2 regions of the Shewanella sp. Sh95 genome follow, and region 2 is predicted to be linked to the other one. Evidence: predicted binding sites of a transcription regulator. Region 2 holds the regulator's gene; the other holds the start of a gene.
The links. Region 2 encodes FliA, which starts transcription of late flagellar genes. Its sites were predicted from a motif close to CTAAAGNTNNNNNNNNNNNNGCCGATA; they were not measured.
Positions count from the first base shown of each region.

Region 1: the regulator FliA is predicted to act here: its motif matches at 1,426-1,452, upstream of pomA (flagellar motor protein PomA).

Region 1 is NZ_LGYY01000185.1:1,212-9,019, reverse strand. Features, by position in the region: gene dxs (1-deoxy-D-xylulose-5-phosphate synthase) at 1-151, opposite strand, end outside; gene ispA ((2E,6E)-farnesyl diphosphate synthase) at 173-1,054, opposite strand; gene xseB (exodeoxyribonuclease VII small subunit) at 1,057-1,296, opposite strand; gene pomA (flagellar motor protein PomA) at 1,611-2,378, shown strand; gene AEA42_RS13550 (flagellar motor protein MotB) at 2,382-3,302, shown strand; gene thiI (tRNA uracil 4-sulfurtransferase ThiI) at 3,519-4,973, shown strand; gene AEA42_RS13540 (hypothetical protein) at 5,104-5,337, opposite strand; gene AEA42_RS13535 (transcriptional regulator GcvA) at 5,514-6,425, shown strand; gene AEA42_RS13530 (alpha/beta fold hydrolase) at 6,406-7,059, shown strand; gene AEA42_RS13525 (DUF423 domain-containing protein) at 7,153-7,545, shown strand; gene rlmM (23S rRNA (cytidine(2498)-2'-O)-methyltransferase RlmM) at 7,699-7,808, shown strand, end outside.
Region 2 is NZ_LGYY01000109.1:53,515-61,322, forward strand. Features, by position in the region: gene flhA (flagellar biosynthesis protein FlhA) at 1-2,002, shown strand, start outside; gene flhF (flagellar biosynthesis protein FlhF) at 2,014-3,393, shown strand; gene AEA42_RS08240 (MinD/ParA family protein) at 3,398-4,279, shown strand; gene AEA42_RS08245 (RNA polymerase sigma factor FliA) at 4,272-4,985, shown strand; gene cheY (chemotaxis response regulator CheY) at 5,033-5,416, shown strand; gene AEA42_RS08255 (protein phosphatase CheZ) at 5,430-6,167, shown strand; gene AEA42_RS08260 (chemotaxis protein CheA) at 6,183-7,808, shown strand, end outside.

The DNA of each region.
Region 1 (7,808 bases), on a different contig from region 2:
CAAAATGTCCGCTGGACATGCCAACGGACTTAAGAAGGAACTCCCGCAACTCATCGGCCAATTGGGGTAATAGGGCCTGTGGAAGCTGGCGGAGTTCATTAGGTGTGTTGGCCTGTGCCAACACTGGAAACTGAGAAATGTCCAAACTCATAGCGAGATACTTCGTCTCTTTTTATATTCTTCGCTCAATAATATAGCGGGCGAAGTCTGCAATTAACTGGCTATTGTATGGCAATTTAGCCAGCGCTGATAGTGCCTCTTGGATCAGTTGCGCGGCGGTATCTTTTGCGCCTTGCAGTCCAAGTAGTTGCGGAAAAGTACTCTTATTTGACTCGGCATCTGAGCCTTGAGGTTTGCCGAGTTCTTCCGTGGTGGCAATAATGTCCAGAATATCGTCTTGGACTTGGAAGGCAAGTCCTACGGCATGGGCAAATTCCATCATAGTCTGATATTGATCTTTTGGCGCGTTCGCGGCGATCAAGGCTAACTCAACGGCGCAGCTGATCAGCGCCCCTGTTTTCATATTATGCAGTTGAGTTAATGCTTTAAGATCAATGTGCTTATCGGTGGAGGCTAAGTCGATGGCTTGACCGCCGCACATCCCCCGATAACCAGAGGCTTTTGCCAATGCTCTGACCATAGCGATATGTTGCTCGCTGGTAATCCCTGGCACGGCTTCAGTCACAATCTCAAAAGCTAAAGTTTGTAGTGCATCCCCAGCAAGAATTGCGGTGGCTTCATTGAAAGCGATATGCACTGTGGGTTGACCACGGCGAAGTGCATCATCATCCATAGCGGGTAAATCGTCATGGATTAACGAATAGGCGTGGATGCATTCAATCGCGGCGGCGCAGGCATCGAGTTTTTCAAGTGCTACGCCAAACATTTGCCCGACACTGTAAACCAAGAAGGGACGAATGCGTTTTCCCCCTAAAAGGGCGCCATGGGTCATCGCGGCTTTTAACTGAGGAGCTGTATCTTCGAGTGTACTAAAACGTTGTTTTAATTCGTTATCAACTCGTAGTTGATATTCTTTTATTGCATTGACTAACACGCTTATTCGCCCTCAACGGCATAGGGAGAGAGGGGCGCATTTTCATCCTGCTTGAGTAAAATGGCCACTTTTTGCTGAGCTTGTTCAAGTTTTGCCTGGCTGTTACGCACCAGATTGATGCCTCGTTCAAATTGTTTTAACGCATCATCGAGAGAGACATCGCCCTGCTCTAACTCAGCAACGATGCGCTCGAGTTCACCAAGGGATTCTTCAAAACTGAGATTTTCGGGTTTCTTTGCCACGTTAATAATTCCTTTGAAAGAGCGGACACAAGGTATATCAGGGCGGCTCAAGGGTCAAATTCAGTCGATGGATATTTGCTCGATAGCACGCTTTGTTGCTGAATTTTTTTCAGAAAATAGAAATTGCCGCTAAACTTGCTTAGAGCTTGTCCGATAAATGACAATAGTAGCATTATGCTTATAATCATCTTAAGACATCATAAAATAAGGCTTGGGTTAAGACCAAAGTGTTAACCGTTGACGGATGACATTTAGTGTTATTTTGCCAATAGAGTCAGTATCATGTCGTTTATACAGAATATTGAGGAGCCGTTGTGGATTTAGCTACAGTTATTGGACTAGTCGGGAGCTTTGGTTTTATCCTTTGGGCCATGGTAACCAGCGGCGGCATTGCAATTTTTATCGACATTCCTTCCGTCTTTATCGTGTTTGGTGGCTCCTTCTTTGTCGTGATGATGAAATTCAATTTAAAACAGTTTTTAGGTGCGGTAAAAATCGCAGTAAAAGCCTTTATGTTTAAAATTGATAAACCTGAAGATCTTATCGAACAATCTGTGACGATGGCTGATGCGGCGCGTAAAGGTGGATTTCTTGCTCTTGAAGAAGCACAAATTTCCAACAGTTTTATGCAAAAAGCCGTCGATATGTTAGTGGATGGTCATGACGGTGAGGTGGTACGTGCCGCGCTTGAAAAAGATATCGCCCTCACCGAAGAGCGCCATCGCAACGGCATCGCCATTTTCCGGGCTTTTGGTGACGTAGGACCCGCGATGGGGATGATTGGTACCCTAGTGGGCTTGGTGGCGATGTTATCCAATATGTCGGACCCGAAATCGATTGGCCCTTCAATGGCGGTTGCGTTGTTAACTACCCTATATGGTGCGGTAGTGGCTAACATGGTGTGTATTCCTATCGCCGATAAATTAAGCCTTAGAATGGGTGAGGAAATGCTAAACCGTAACTTGATTATGGATGCGGTATTGGCGATTCAAGATGGCCAAAACCCTCGAGTAATTGAAGGCTTTTTGAAGAACTATCTTGCTGAAAAACAGCGGAAAATCGATACAACGGACGGAGAGTAGCCCATGGCTAAGTGCAACTGTCCACCGCCCGGAGCACCACTCTGGTTGGCAACATTTGCCGATTTGATGTCCCTCTTGATGTGTTTCTTCGTGTTGCTGCTGTCATTCTCCGAAATGGATGTGATGAAGTTTAAGCAGATCGCAGGTTCGATGAAGTATGCATTTGGGGTGCAAAACAAAGTCGAAGTTAAAGATATTCCTAAGGGGACCTCGGTGATTGCCCTCGAGTTTCGTCCTGGTCGTCCCGATCCCACGCCGATTGAGATCATCAACCAACAAACCAATGAAATGACCGAACCCACGTTGGATTTCCAAGCGGGGGAAGATGATAGTGCGGGTGGGGTACAACAACAGAACGGTTCGCAGCGAGGTGGTGAAGCAACGGCCACGGCTCAAGAAACCGCTGATGCGGTGAAGGCAGAGGCTGCGGCAGCTCAGGATAAGATCAATCAGCAAGTGAAAAAAATGGCGCAGGAGCTCAATAAAGAGATCACCGATGGGGCGATTGAAATTGAGTCACTTGGACAGCAAATTATTATTCGCATCCGTGAAAAAGGTTCATTTGCCTCAGGCTCTGGTTTCCTACAACCGCGATTTAAACCAGTGGTGCGTTCGGTGGGGGAGTTGCTCAAAGATGTGCCGGGAATTATCACCGTATCGGGTTACACCGACGATATGCAGATAAGTGATGAGCTCTATAGCTCAAACTGGGATCTCTCCAGTAAACGTGCTGTAGCTGTGGCTGATGTGTTATTGCAGGTCAAGGGCTTTGATCCTAAACGGATGAAAGTGGTCGGTATGGCCTCAAATAATCCAATTGTTTTAAATGATTCGCCTGAAAATCGCGCGCGAAATCGTCGAGTTGAGATTGCGATTGAACAAGGTAAAGCAAAAGAATCCGAAGAAATTCAAGTAGGTAAATAGCTTTTAATCCAAATAAGTTATTTGATAAAAACGCCGTGACTTGCTCACGGCTTTTTTATTTGGGCTTTTTTGACTATAAGTTCAACTGTGCGTAAGCGCACGCCACGAGCAGCCCTAGTGTGGAAACAGGTGCGCCAATCGCCGTGAGTTTGTTATAATCCGGCGATTATTCTTTTAACCAATTTTGCTGTTGCCAAAATTGCCCGCGGAAATCCCATGAAGTTTATTGTAAAGCTGTACCCAGAAATCATGATGAAGAGTAAGCCTGTGCGCATGCGCTTCACTAAAATGCTTGAAACCAACATCCGTAACGTGCTTAAAAAAGTTGATGAAGATGCCAAAGTGCAACGTCAATGGGACCGTATTTGGGTAAAGGTGCCAAATGATAAACCTGAATTAGCTCAGGCCTTTGGTGAGCGTTTAGCCTGTATTCCTGGGATCGCCCATGTGGTGCAAGTGGATGAATACAGCTTTACCTCTGTTGACGATATCTACCAGCAAGTTTTACCCGTTTACCGTGACCAAATTGCCGGTAAAACCTTCTGTGTGCGCGTCAAACGCACTGGTAATCACGATTTTAACTCTATTGAAGTAGAGCGTTATGTCGGTGGCGGCTTAAACCAGTTTACCGATGCGATTGGCGTGCGCTTAAAGAACCCCGAAGTCACCGTTAACCTCGAAATCGAGGGCGATAAACTGTATATGGTGACTAAGCGTATCGAAGGCTTAGGCGGTTTCCCAATGGCAACGCAGGAAGATGTGTTGTCGTTAATTTCGGGCGGTTTTGACTCGGGCGTATCGAGTTATCAATTTATTAAGAAGGGCGCTCGTACCCATTACTGTTTCTTCAACCTAGGCGGCGCGCAGCACGAGATTGGCGTTAAGCAGGTTGCTTACCATTTGTGGAAAACCTATGGTGAATCCCACAAGGTGAAGTTTGTGTCCGTGCCGTTTGAGCCTGTGGTGGCCGAGATTTTAGAGAAAATCGACAATGGTCAAATGGGCGTGGTGCTCAAACGGATGATGATGCGCACCGCGGCACGTATTGCCGAGCGTATGGGCATTCAGGCGATTGTGACTGGTGAAAGCTTGGGTCAAGTGTCGAGCCAAACCTTAACCAACTTAAACGTGATTGATCGTTGCACCGATATGTTGATTTTGCGTCCGCTGATCACTATGGATAAGCAAGATATTATCAATGAATGCCGCCGTATCGGCACCGAAGATTTTGCTAAGTCTATGCCGGAATATTGCGGGGTGATTTCACAAAAGCCGACTGTTAAAGCGGTACTGGCTAAGGTGGAAGCGGAAGAGACGAAATTCTCTGAGGATTTGATTGACCGTATCATAGAGCAAGCCGTGGCCATTGATATCCGGGAGATAGCAGAACAAATGAATACCCGTATCACTGAAACTGAGACCGTTGTTGCTATCGACACCAATGAAGTGGTGATTGATATTCGCGCCCCAGAGGAAGAAGAGAATAAACCGCTGGAGATTGAAGGCGTGGAAATCAAGCGCATTCCTTTCTTCAAATTAGCGACTCAGTTTGCCGATCTCGATAAGCAAAAGACTTACCTGCTGTACTGTGAGCGTGGCGTGATGAGTAAATTACAGGCACTTTACCTGATTGAGCAAGGTTATCACAATGTTAAGGTTTACCGCCCTTAAGCGATAACCAGCAAAGTGTATGCAAGGTCAAGCCTCGGGTTTGACCTTGATATGCAGCAATCTACGGGATTATGAATACAAAAAAGCCGCATTGGAATGCGGCTTTTATGTTATTGCGAAGCAGTGCAATTTACTCGGTTTTGACCACTTGCTGTGCTGGTAACACCTCATCGGCAATCAATAAGGTGGGATCTTGCAGCGCTTCTTGGTGCATTTTTTCCATCGTTGCCGTCAGTTCGGCATTGATACTTGTTTGTAAATCACTGGTGTCGATAATAATTTCAGCATTGATAACATTAGCGTAGACATTGGCACTGAGTGCGCTGACTAACACTAACGCAAAAGCAGATTTTAAATTGAACATAGTCGCCTCCGGGCTGACAAAGTATTGCTGTCAGACATTCCCATCACCCGTTCGAGATTGTCCAACTCATGTGTTTCGTTGGCGCAAAATTTAATCAAAAATGCTGGCCTTTACAAACGATTAAATGTAACAATACGGATTAGAAAAACTAATTAAAAATTGAGATAGAGATCACTATGTCAAGACGCTTACCACCACTGAATGCGGTTAAAGCATTTGAGGCCGCCGCACGGCATTTGAGCTTTACTCGAGCGGCTGAAGAATTGTTTGTGACTCAGGCTGCGGTGAGTCATCAAATTAAAGCGCTGGAAGATTTTCTCGGATTAAAATTATTTCGCCGAAAAAATCGTTCACTGCTGCTAACCGAGGAAGGCCAGAGTTATTTTCTCGATATTAAGGACATCTTTATTCAATTGGCAGATGCGACCGATAGGCTGCTCGCACGTAGTGCTATTGGTTCGTTGACCGTGAGCATGTCGCCAAGCTTTGCGATTCAGTGGCTGGTGCCGCGTCTGTCCAAGTTTAGTGAAAAGAATCCTGATATTGACGTACGGATCAAGGCGGTGGACACAGAGGCCAGTTCCTTAACTGACGATGTTGATGTCGCGATCTATTATGGTTTAGGCAATTGGCCTGGGCTGCGGGCCGATAAACTTCGCAATGAAGTGCTTATTCCGGTGTGTTCACCCATGCTGTTAAATGGCCCTAAGCCGCTGTCAAAGCCGGAAGATTTAAAACACCACACATTGCTACACGATATGAGTCGCCACGATTGGCAGGCGTGGTTTAGACAATGCGGTATTACCGATATCAATGTGAACCAAGGTCCAATTTTCAGTCATTCTTCCCTCGTCTTGCAGGCGGCAGCTCATGGTCAAGGTGTGGCGTTAGGTTATAGCGTGTTGGCTCGGCCCGATATTAAGGCGGGACGACTGGTATGCCCATTCCAAGAAGTGCTAGTGAGCAAAGATGCTTACTACCTCGTTTGCCAACAGAATCATGCCGAGCTGGGTAAAGTGGTCGCGTTTCGTGAGTGGATGTTAGATATGTTTGCCGAGGAGTCACGCAGTGAGTTGTTGCCCGGATAATCCCTCGGTAAATGTTGCACTGAGTGCCCATGTGTTAGAAGGTGAACCCTCAGAGATCTTGATTTTATTTGCCCATGGCGCGGGAGCGAATCGAGACTCAGACTTTATGTGCCAAATGGCAGCAGGTCTTGTTGCCAAGGGCTTTCAAGTGATGCGTTTTAACTTTCCCTACATGCAGGCTAATGCCATGGATGGTAAAAAGCGACCGCCAGACAGGGCTCCAAAGCTGCTTGCCTGTTTTAGCGAGATGCTCGATGTGGCACACGCTCAGCCTAAGGTTAAGCGTGTGGTCTTGATGGGCAAATCCATGGGCGGACGCATGGCGGCTTTACTGGCTTGTGATAGCGTACAAGCCAGCCGTATCGATAGGGTTATTTGTTTAGGTTATCCCTTTATTCCGCTTAAGGGCGGTGAGCCTAGGTTGGAACCCCTGAACGACTGCCAAGTGCCCGTGTTAGTGCTGCAAGGGGAGCGGGATAAGTTTGGCGGCAAGATGCAAATCCCCACTAATGATATTCAAATTGAATACTTAGCTGATGGGGATCATAGTTTTGTCCCAAGAAAGTCGTCAGGTACGACTGAAGCGGCTAACCTTGCACTGGCTGTTGATTTATCAGCAAAATTTATTGGCTAATGTTTCTTCTTGATATGACGTAAAGTGCTCAGAGTCTGGATTAACGGCTCGGGCGTCATCCGTTGTAAAGCCTATTGGTTTTTGGAGGTTAAAATGCGTAAAGGATTGTTGTTACTCGCCGCGGTAAGCGGTTTTTTTGCGGTCGCGCTAGGTGCTTTTGGTGCCCACGGTTTAAAAGCCGTGGCGCCCCCAGAGTTGATTGAAGTGTTTAATCTTGGGGTGCAATACCACTTCTACCATACCTTTGCCTTGATTGTGGTTGCTTTTGCGGGGCAGTGGTTAACCTCACGTTTACTCGATTGGGCGGCGTATTTATTTATTGCGGGTATAGTGCTGTTTTCTGGCTCGCTCTACGGTTTGGCGCTGGTCGGCAGCAAATGGTTTGGCCCTATCACGCCGATGGGCGGCGGCTGTTTCCTCTTAGGTTGGTTATTGCTGGCCGCGGCCGTATGGCGCCATAAAGTGGTGGATGGTAACGAGTCATAATGCTTGTATGGCGCAGCTACTGCGCCGTGCGTCCACGCAGCCAATAGCACAAAAGCCCGATAGCAAATCGGGCTTTTGTGTATTGAAATTGCTATACTGGCGCCCAAATCGATAGTCGGCCATGTTTATGGCTTGGATTTCTTAAGGATCTCCATGAAAAACCTATTTTTATTTTGCCGTGCAGGCTATGAGAAAGAATGCGCAGCAGAAATCCAACAGCGAGCCGCCGAGCTCAATGTGGGTGGCTTTGTTAAGGCCAACAA
Region 2 (7,808 bases):
GATTGTATTACCTATCCCGCCGTTTCTACTCGACGTTTTATTCTCCTTTAACATTGCCTTGGCTTTGATTGTTCTTCTTGTCGCGATTTATACCGACAGACCCTTAGACTTTGCTGCGTTTCCAACTGTTTTACTAGTTGCAACACTGCTACGACTCGCACTTAACGTGGCATCGACCCGAGTGGTGTTACTCGAAGGTCACAATGGTGGTGATGCCGCCGGTAAGGTGATTGAGGCCTTCGGCTCCGTGGTGATTGGCGGTAACTATGCCGTGGGTCTAGTCGTATTTATCATCTTGATTATTATTAACTTTGCTGTTGTGACTAAAGGTGCTGGCCGTATTGCCGAGGTGAGTGCTCGCTTTACCTTAGATGCGATGCCCGGTAAGCAAATGGCCATCGATGCCGACTTAAACGCAGGTATTATTAATCAGGATCAAGCTAGAACCAGACGCGCCGAGGTGACCCGCGAAGCGGACTTCTATGGCGCAATGGACGGTGCATCTAAGTTTGTGAAGGGCGATGCGATTGCCGGTATCATGATTTTGGTTATCAACATTCTCGGTGGGTTTATTATCGGGATTGTGCAACACGGTTTGACATTCTCCCAAGCCGTTGAAATTTATACCCTGTTAACCATCGGTGACGGTCTCGTCGCGCAAATTCCAGGTCTATTACTGTCAATCGCCGCGGCGTTGATGGTGACCCGTCAAAATGAATCTGGCGATATGGGCCAGATGTTAATTAGTCAGATGTTTGACAGTCACAAGTCGCTCAGTATTGCGGCTGGCGTACTCTTTGTCATGGGTATTGTACCTGGCATGCCACATATGGCGTTTTTAAGCTTTGCCGTGATCACAGCTGGTGCGGCTTACTTTATCTTCAAACGTAATGAAGCCAAACGTGCCAAAGCCCTTGAGCAAGTCAAAACGGGCCCAATGGAAAGAGCCGAAAGAGAGCCTAAGGAACTTAGCTGGGACGATGTGCATCATGTTGACACTATCGGTCTTGAAGTGGGTTACCGTTTAATCCCCTTAGTCGATAAAGGTCAAGGTGGAGAATTACTCAGCCGGATCAAAGGTGTACGTAAAAAGCTTTCGCAAGAATTGGGATTCTTGGTTCCTGCGGTTCACATACGTGACAATTTAGACCTTTCGCCTAATGCCTATCGTATTTCTCTTATGGGTGTTGTTGTGGGTGAGGCGGATATTCGCCATGACTGCGAGCTCGCCATTAATCCGGGACAAGTGTACGGTAAGTTAGATGGTATTGAGACCCGTGATCCTGCCTTTGGTCTCGAAGCCGTGTGGATTGCCCCTGAACTGCGTGAACATGCCCAAACCTTAGGGTATACGGTAGTGGATGCCGCGACGGTAGTGGCAACTCATATCAGCCAAATATTGACGAATAATGCAGCAAAACTTTTAGGCTACGAAGAAGTGCAACAACTGATGGATATGCTTGCTAAACACTCGCCTAAGTTGGTGGATGGCTTTATTCCTGATGTGATGCCGCTCGGAAATGTCGTAAAAGTGATGCAAAACCTATTAAATGAAGGAGTTTCTGTCAGAGACTTGCGTACCATAGTGCAAACTTTGTTAGAATACGGCACTAAGAGTAACGATACTGAAGTGTTAACAGCGGCGGTGCGTATCGCATTGAAGCGCATGATCGTTCAAGAGATCTCTGGCCCTGAACTCGAAATCCCCGTCATAACTTTGGCGCCAGAGTTGGAACAGATGTTGCATCAATCAATGCAAGCAACGGGTGGAGATGGTCCCAATATCGAGCCAGGTCTTGCGGAGCGTATGCAACAATCCTTAGCGGATGCCGCTCAAAAGCAAGAAATGGTCGGACAGCCTGCCATTTTGCTAACGTCTGGTATGTTACGTGCGACCCTGTCTCGCTTTGTTAAATATACTATTCCTAATCTCAGAGTGATTTCTTACCAAGAAATCCCCGATGAAAAGCAAATACGCATCGTATCTGCCGTCGGGCAGTAGAGGACGCATAAGTGAAGATTAAACGTTTTTTTGCCAAAGACATGCGTGCTGCACTGGCCCAAGTGAAGGACACGCTCGGCTCCGATGCGGTGATTATGTCCAATAAAAAGGTGAACGGCGGTATTGAGATTGTCGCTGCCGTTGACTACGACGAGCCAAAAGCGAAAGCGCCTGCTGCGACTCCGACCTTTATGGATGTGAGTGATGACTTAGTTTCGCTCGGCGCCAAAGCGCCGATCCGCGCTGAAACTAAGCTAAAACCCTCGGCGCCAGCGGACTCACTCCAAGCCTTGCTTGAGAAGCAACAAAATCGTTTAAACCAACAACTCACGCATCAACAACAAGATGCTGAGCTTCCTGCATGGGCTAAAGGATTACAAGCTACCGCAGCTGCGCCTAAAGCTGAGCGCCGTGATATGGGCAATCCCTTCGATAAAAAGTCACAGAGTTCGCAAAAGCAAAATGCCGATCTTGAAGCCATGCGCGACGAGTTATCATCCTTACGTAATTTGTTGACACATCAGGTTTCAGCATTGATGACTGAGCATAAAAAGCGTATCGACCCTGTCGGTGCCATGCTGGAGTCAAAGTTGTTGGAGGCCGAGTTTTCACCAGCGGTGGCAAACAAATTAGCTGCGCTGAGCCAACACTATACTCCTGCAGAATTAGTTCGTGCACTGCCGCAAAGTCTTGCGAATATGCTTGATAATCAAGGTGATGATATTGTTAAGCAAGGCGGTGTTGTAGCATTAGTTGGTCCCACTGGTGTGGGGAAAACCACTTCCTTGGCTAAACTGGCCGCACGCTTTGCTGCTCACCATGGTGCTGACCAAGTGGCATTGATTACCACAGATCATTATCGTATTGGCGCCTATGAGCAATTGGCCACCTATGGCAAAATCATGGGCTGCCCAGTCAAACAAGCCCATGACCTTGCTGAACTAGAGCAAATTCTGTATCAGTTTAGAAATCGCAAGCTAGTATTGATAGATACCGCGGGTATGGGCCAACGAGATATGCGGCTTTACCAGCAACTTGATAATTTAACTGCAAATAGCAGAATACCTATCCGCAGTTATCTGGTACTGTCTGCCACAGGACAGCGCCGCGTGCTGCAAGATGCTGTAAATCACTTTAAACGCATTCCCTTATCTGGTGTTGTACTCACCAAACTTGATGAATCTGTGTCTTTAGCGGGCGCATTAAGTGTGTTGATCCAAAGTGGATTGCCATTAAGTTATGTTACGGATGGGCAGCGAGTGCCCGAAGATATGAAAGTTGCTGATACTTTGATGCTCGCTGAGCAAGCATTAGCGGCCTTAGAAAACACAGAACAACAATCGTTACCAGACACAGCGTGGTCAGATAATATGACCTGTGCATTTGAGTAGAGTTATGACCCTGGATCAAGCAAGTGGTTTACGTATGATGAATCAACCCTATAACGAAAAAGTGAAAGTAATCGCGGTTACGGGTGGTAAAGGTGGTGTGGGTAAAACCAGCGTATCCATCAATACTGCCGTAGCATTAGCCGAGAAGGGCAAGCGTGTCTTAGTGCTTGATGCTGACCTTGGCTTAGCAAACGTTGATGTCATGTTAGGGATCCGTGCTGAACGTAACCTTTCCCATGTATTGTCTGGCGATGCTGAGTTAGATGACATTATTGTCCGGGGGCCTAAAGGTATTGGGATTGTGCCAGCCACATCGGGTACTCAAGGCATGGTAGAGCTAAGTCCTGCGCAACATGCGGGCTTAATTCGTGCTTTCAGTGAGATGCGCACCCAGTTTGATATCCTCATCGTGGATACTGCCGCGGGGATTTCTGACATGGTACTCAGTTTCTCCCGTGCGTCACAGGATGTGTTGGTTGTTGTTTGTGACGAACCAACGTCTATTACTGACGCCTATGCGTTAATCAAAATCCTCAGCCGTGAACACGGCGTCTTCCGCTTTAAAATTGTTGCAAATATGGTGCGTAGTTTACGCGAAGGTATGGAATTGTTTGCTAAACTCAGTAAAGTGACCGACAGATTCTTGGACGTGGCACTTGAATTAGTTGCGACCATTCCATTTGATGAAAATTTGCGTAAATCGGTTCGCAAGCAAAAGTTAGTGGTTGAAGCTTATCCTAAGTCTCCCGCTGCAATTGCTTACCAAGGCCTAGCGAATAAAATTATGAGCTGGCCAGTACCACAGCAACCTGGTGGGCATTTGGAGTTTTTCGTTGAGCGCTTAGTTCAACGACCAGATTTTCAAGAGGAAAAAACGAGTGAATAAAGCCGCAGCGTATACTTGTTTAGACAATAAAACGTCAATCGTTGAACAGTATGCACCGTTGGTTAAAAGAATTGCACATCACTTGCTCGCCAGATTACCTGCCTCTGTGCAGTTAGATGACCTGCTACAGGCGGGGATGATGGGATTATTAGAAGCATCATCTAAGTTTGATGGCGGTAAAGGTGCAAAGTTTGAAACCTTCGCCGGCATAAGGATCCGTGGCGCCATGTTGGATGAAATCCGTCGTGGCGATTGGGTTCCTCGTTCTGTCCACCGAAATAATCGTCGAGTTGCCCAAGCTATTGATGAATTAGAGCAAGTGCTAGGTCGTGATGCGCGCGACACAGAAATTGCAGAAAAACTTGATATGACGCTCGATGAGTACCATCATATTCTTAACGATGTTTCTGTTGGTAAAATCATAGGGATAGAAGACTTAGGCGTATCACAGGATATACTCACTACAAGCGATGATATTAGCGATGGTACGTTTGAGGTCTTGGCAGAAACCCAGTTTCATTCTGCACTTGTTGAGGCGATAAAATTATTGCCCGAAAGGGACGCGCTAGTGCTATCGTTATACTACGATGAAGCATTGAATTTAAAAGAGATTGGCGCCATTCTTGAGGTAAGCGAATCGCGTGTTAGCCAGATATTAAGTCAGGCAATGTTGCGACTCAAAGGCAAACTCAAGCATTGGACATAAGTATAATTATTAATTGAGCACTGAATGTCAGCTCACCGGAGGAAACCTTGGACAAGAATATGAAGATTCTCATCGTTGATGACTTTTCGACAATGAGACGTATCATCAAGAACTTGTTGCGAGACTTGGGCTTTAACAACACCCAGGAAGCGGACGATGGCTCAACCGCCTTGCCAATGTTGCAAAAAGGCGATTTTGATTTTGTCGTTACAGACTGGAATATGCCAGGCATGCAGGGTATCGATTTACTTAAAGCCATTAGGGCCGATGACTCCTTGAAGCATTTACCGGTATTAATGGTCACTGCCGAGGCAAAACGTGAACAAATTATTGCTGCAGCACAAGCGGGTGTGAATGGGTATGTGGTAAAGCCTTTTACCGCAGCAACATTGAAAGAGAAGCTAGATAAAATATTTGAACGACTCGCTTAAGCAGGGATGAGCTATGAAGCCACATACATCAGGGCTCATCACGCTCGAGCATGCTCAGCGTTTAGTCGAACTGTTAAGCGCGAATGAACAAAATCAAGCTGATGATTTATTAAGAGAACTGGCAGCTCCTCTTCAGAGGGAACTTTTTGATGAGGTGGGCAAACTCACTCGCCAATTGCATAGCGCTCTTATGGATTTCCAAATCGATAATCGGTTAGTTGAGTTAGCCAATACAGAAATACCCGATGCTAAGGAACGGCTAAGTTATGTCATTGACATGACTGAACAAGCTGCAAATAAGACTATGGATGCTGTTGAGGAGTGCTTGCCGTTAGCGAATGCATTAACCGCGAACATCCAACAAGTGATGCCATCGTGGGACAAATTAATGCGTCGTGAAATTGCCCTCAGTGATTTTAAGGTGCTTTGCCATAACGTTCAGCATTTGATGTCGCGAAGTGAATTGGACTCAAACCGATTACGCGAATTGCTCAACCAAATATTGATGGCGCAGGATTTTCAAGACCTGACTGGACAAATGATCCGCAGGGTAATCGATCTAGTGATGGAAGTTGAAAGTAATCTGGTGTCTATGCTGACGGTGTTTGGTGAGCAGCCAATGATTGAGAGTCAGATTACTCAGAAAAATAATATTGAAGCTGAAGGGCCGATAATGAATGCCGAGCTTCGTCAAGATGTAGTAACAGGTCAAGACGAAGTGGATGATCTGCTATCGAGTCTGGGTTTCTAACTGGGAGTCAATTTGATGGCCTTTGATGTAGATGAAGAGATACTCCAGGACTTTTTAATCGAGGCGGGGGAAATATTAGAGTTGCTTCAAGAGCAGCTTGTTGCCCTTGAGAATAATCCTGATGATACTGACTTGCTAAATGCCATTTTTAGGGGGTTTCACACCGTAAAGGGCGGCGCAGGTTTCCTAAGTTTGACTCCCATGGTTGATGTCTGCCATGAGGCAGAAAACACATTCGATTTATTGCGTACTGGCAAGCGCAGTGTCACAGCAGAATTAATGGATATTATTCTTCAGGCTGTTGATGCAATTAACACCATGTTTGCTCAAACCCAGCAGGGAGAGCAACAAGATCCTGCTGATGCTGCATTACTTGCAAAATTAAAGTTACTTAGTTCTGGTGAGCCTCTGCCGTCAGAATTAGGACAAACTGCGTCAGAGCCTGAATCTATTGCTGAGCCCGAACCCGAGCCCGTTATTGAAACTGTTGTTGACGTTGTCGCAGTTGAAGAGATGCCTGTTGAGGCTGTGAGTTCTTCAAACTCAAGTATTGATGAGATTAATGAAGCGGAGTTTGAGGCTTTGCTTGATGCACTGCACGGTAGTGGAAAAGGTCCCGGTGTGACTAACACTACTCATGCTGATGTTGTGGCAGCACCCACTGCGTCAACTCCCTCTGTATCAAATACAGCTAAGCCTAAAGTACAACAAGCAACCAGCTCGGGTGATGATATCACTGACGATGAGTTTGAAGCCCTGCTTGATGAGCTTCATGGTTCAGGAAAATTTAATGGAAAAGTAGATACACCTATATCACCTCAGCCTAAGGTTGAAACTGTTGCTGTGCCAGTGTCAACACCAACTGCTGTTGCTGTCGATTCAGACGAAATTACTGACGATGAATTTGAGCGTTTACTCGACGAACTTCATGGAAAAGGTGGGGCACCAGCCAAAGCTGTTGCAAAAGTGGAATCTGCGAAACCGACTCCCACTCCTGCCACATCTGCTGCGGCTCCTGCTGCGCCTAAAGCTAGTGTTACTCCGGTAACCCCTCCAGCGGTTAAACCTCAGGCCGAAGTTGCGCTCGCCGAGAAGGCTCCTGTTAAAGCGGCCGCAGCCTCATCTGCAAATGTTCCTCAAGGTGAAACGACCGTTCGCGTAGATACTGCACGACTCGACCAAATCATGAATATGGTGGGAGAGCTAGTATTAGTACGTAACCGTTTGGTAAGTTTGGGCATTAGTCGTGATGACGAAGAGATGTCTAAGGCACTCGCGAATCTAGATTTAGTGACTGCTGACTTGCAAGGTGCGGTCATGAAAACCCGTATGCAGCCTATCAAAAAGGTTTTTGGCCGTTTCCCTCGCGTTGTTCGTGATTTAGCCCGTACGCTCAATAAAGAAATTGATTTAGTGTTGGTCGGTGAAGAAACTGACCTTGATAAAAACTTGGTTGAGGCGCTTGCGGATCCTTTAGTGCACTTGGTTCGTAACTCGGTCGACCATGGTATTGAAATGCCAAATGACCGTGAAGCCTCTGGCAAACCAAGGACGGGGACGATTACTCTATCGGCAAGCCAAGAGGGTGACCATATTCTGCTAAAAATCGAAGATGATGGCGCAGGTATGGATCCCGAAAAG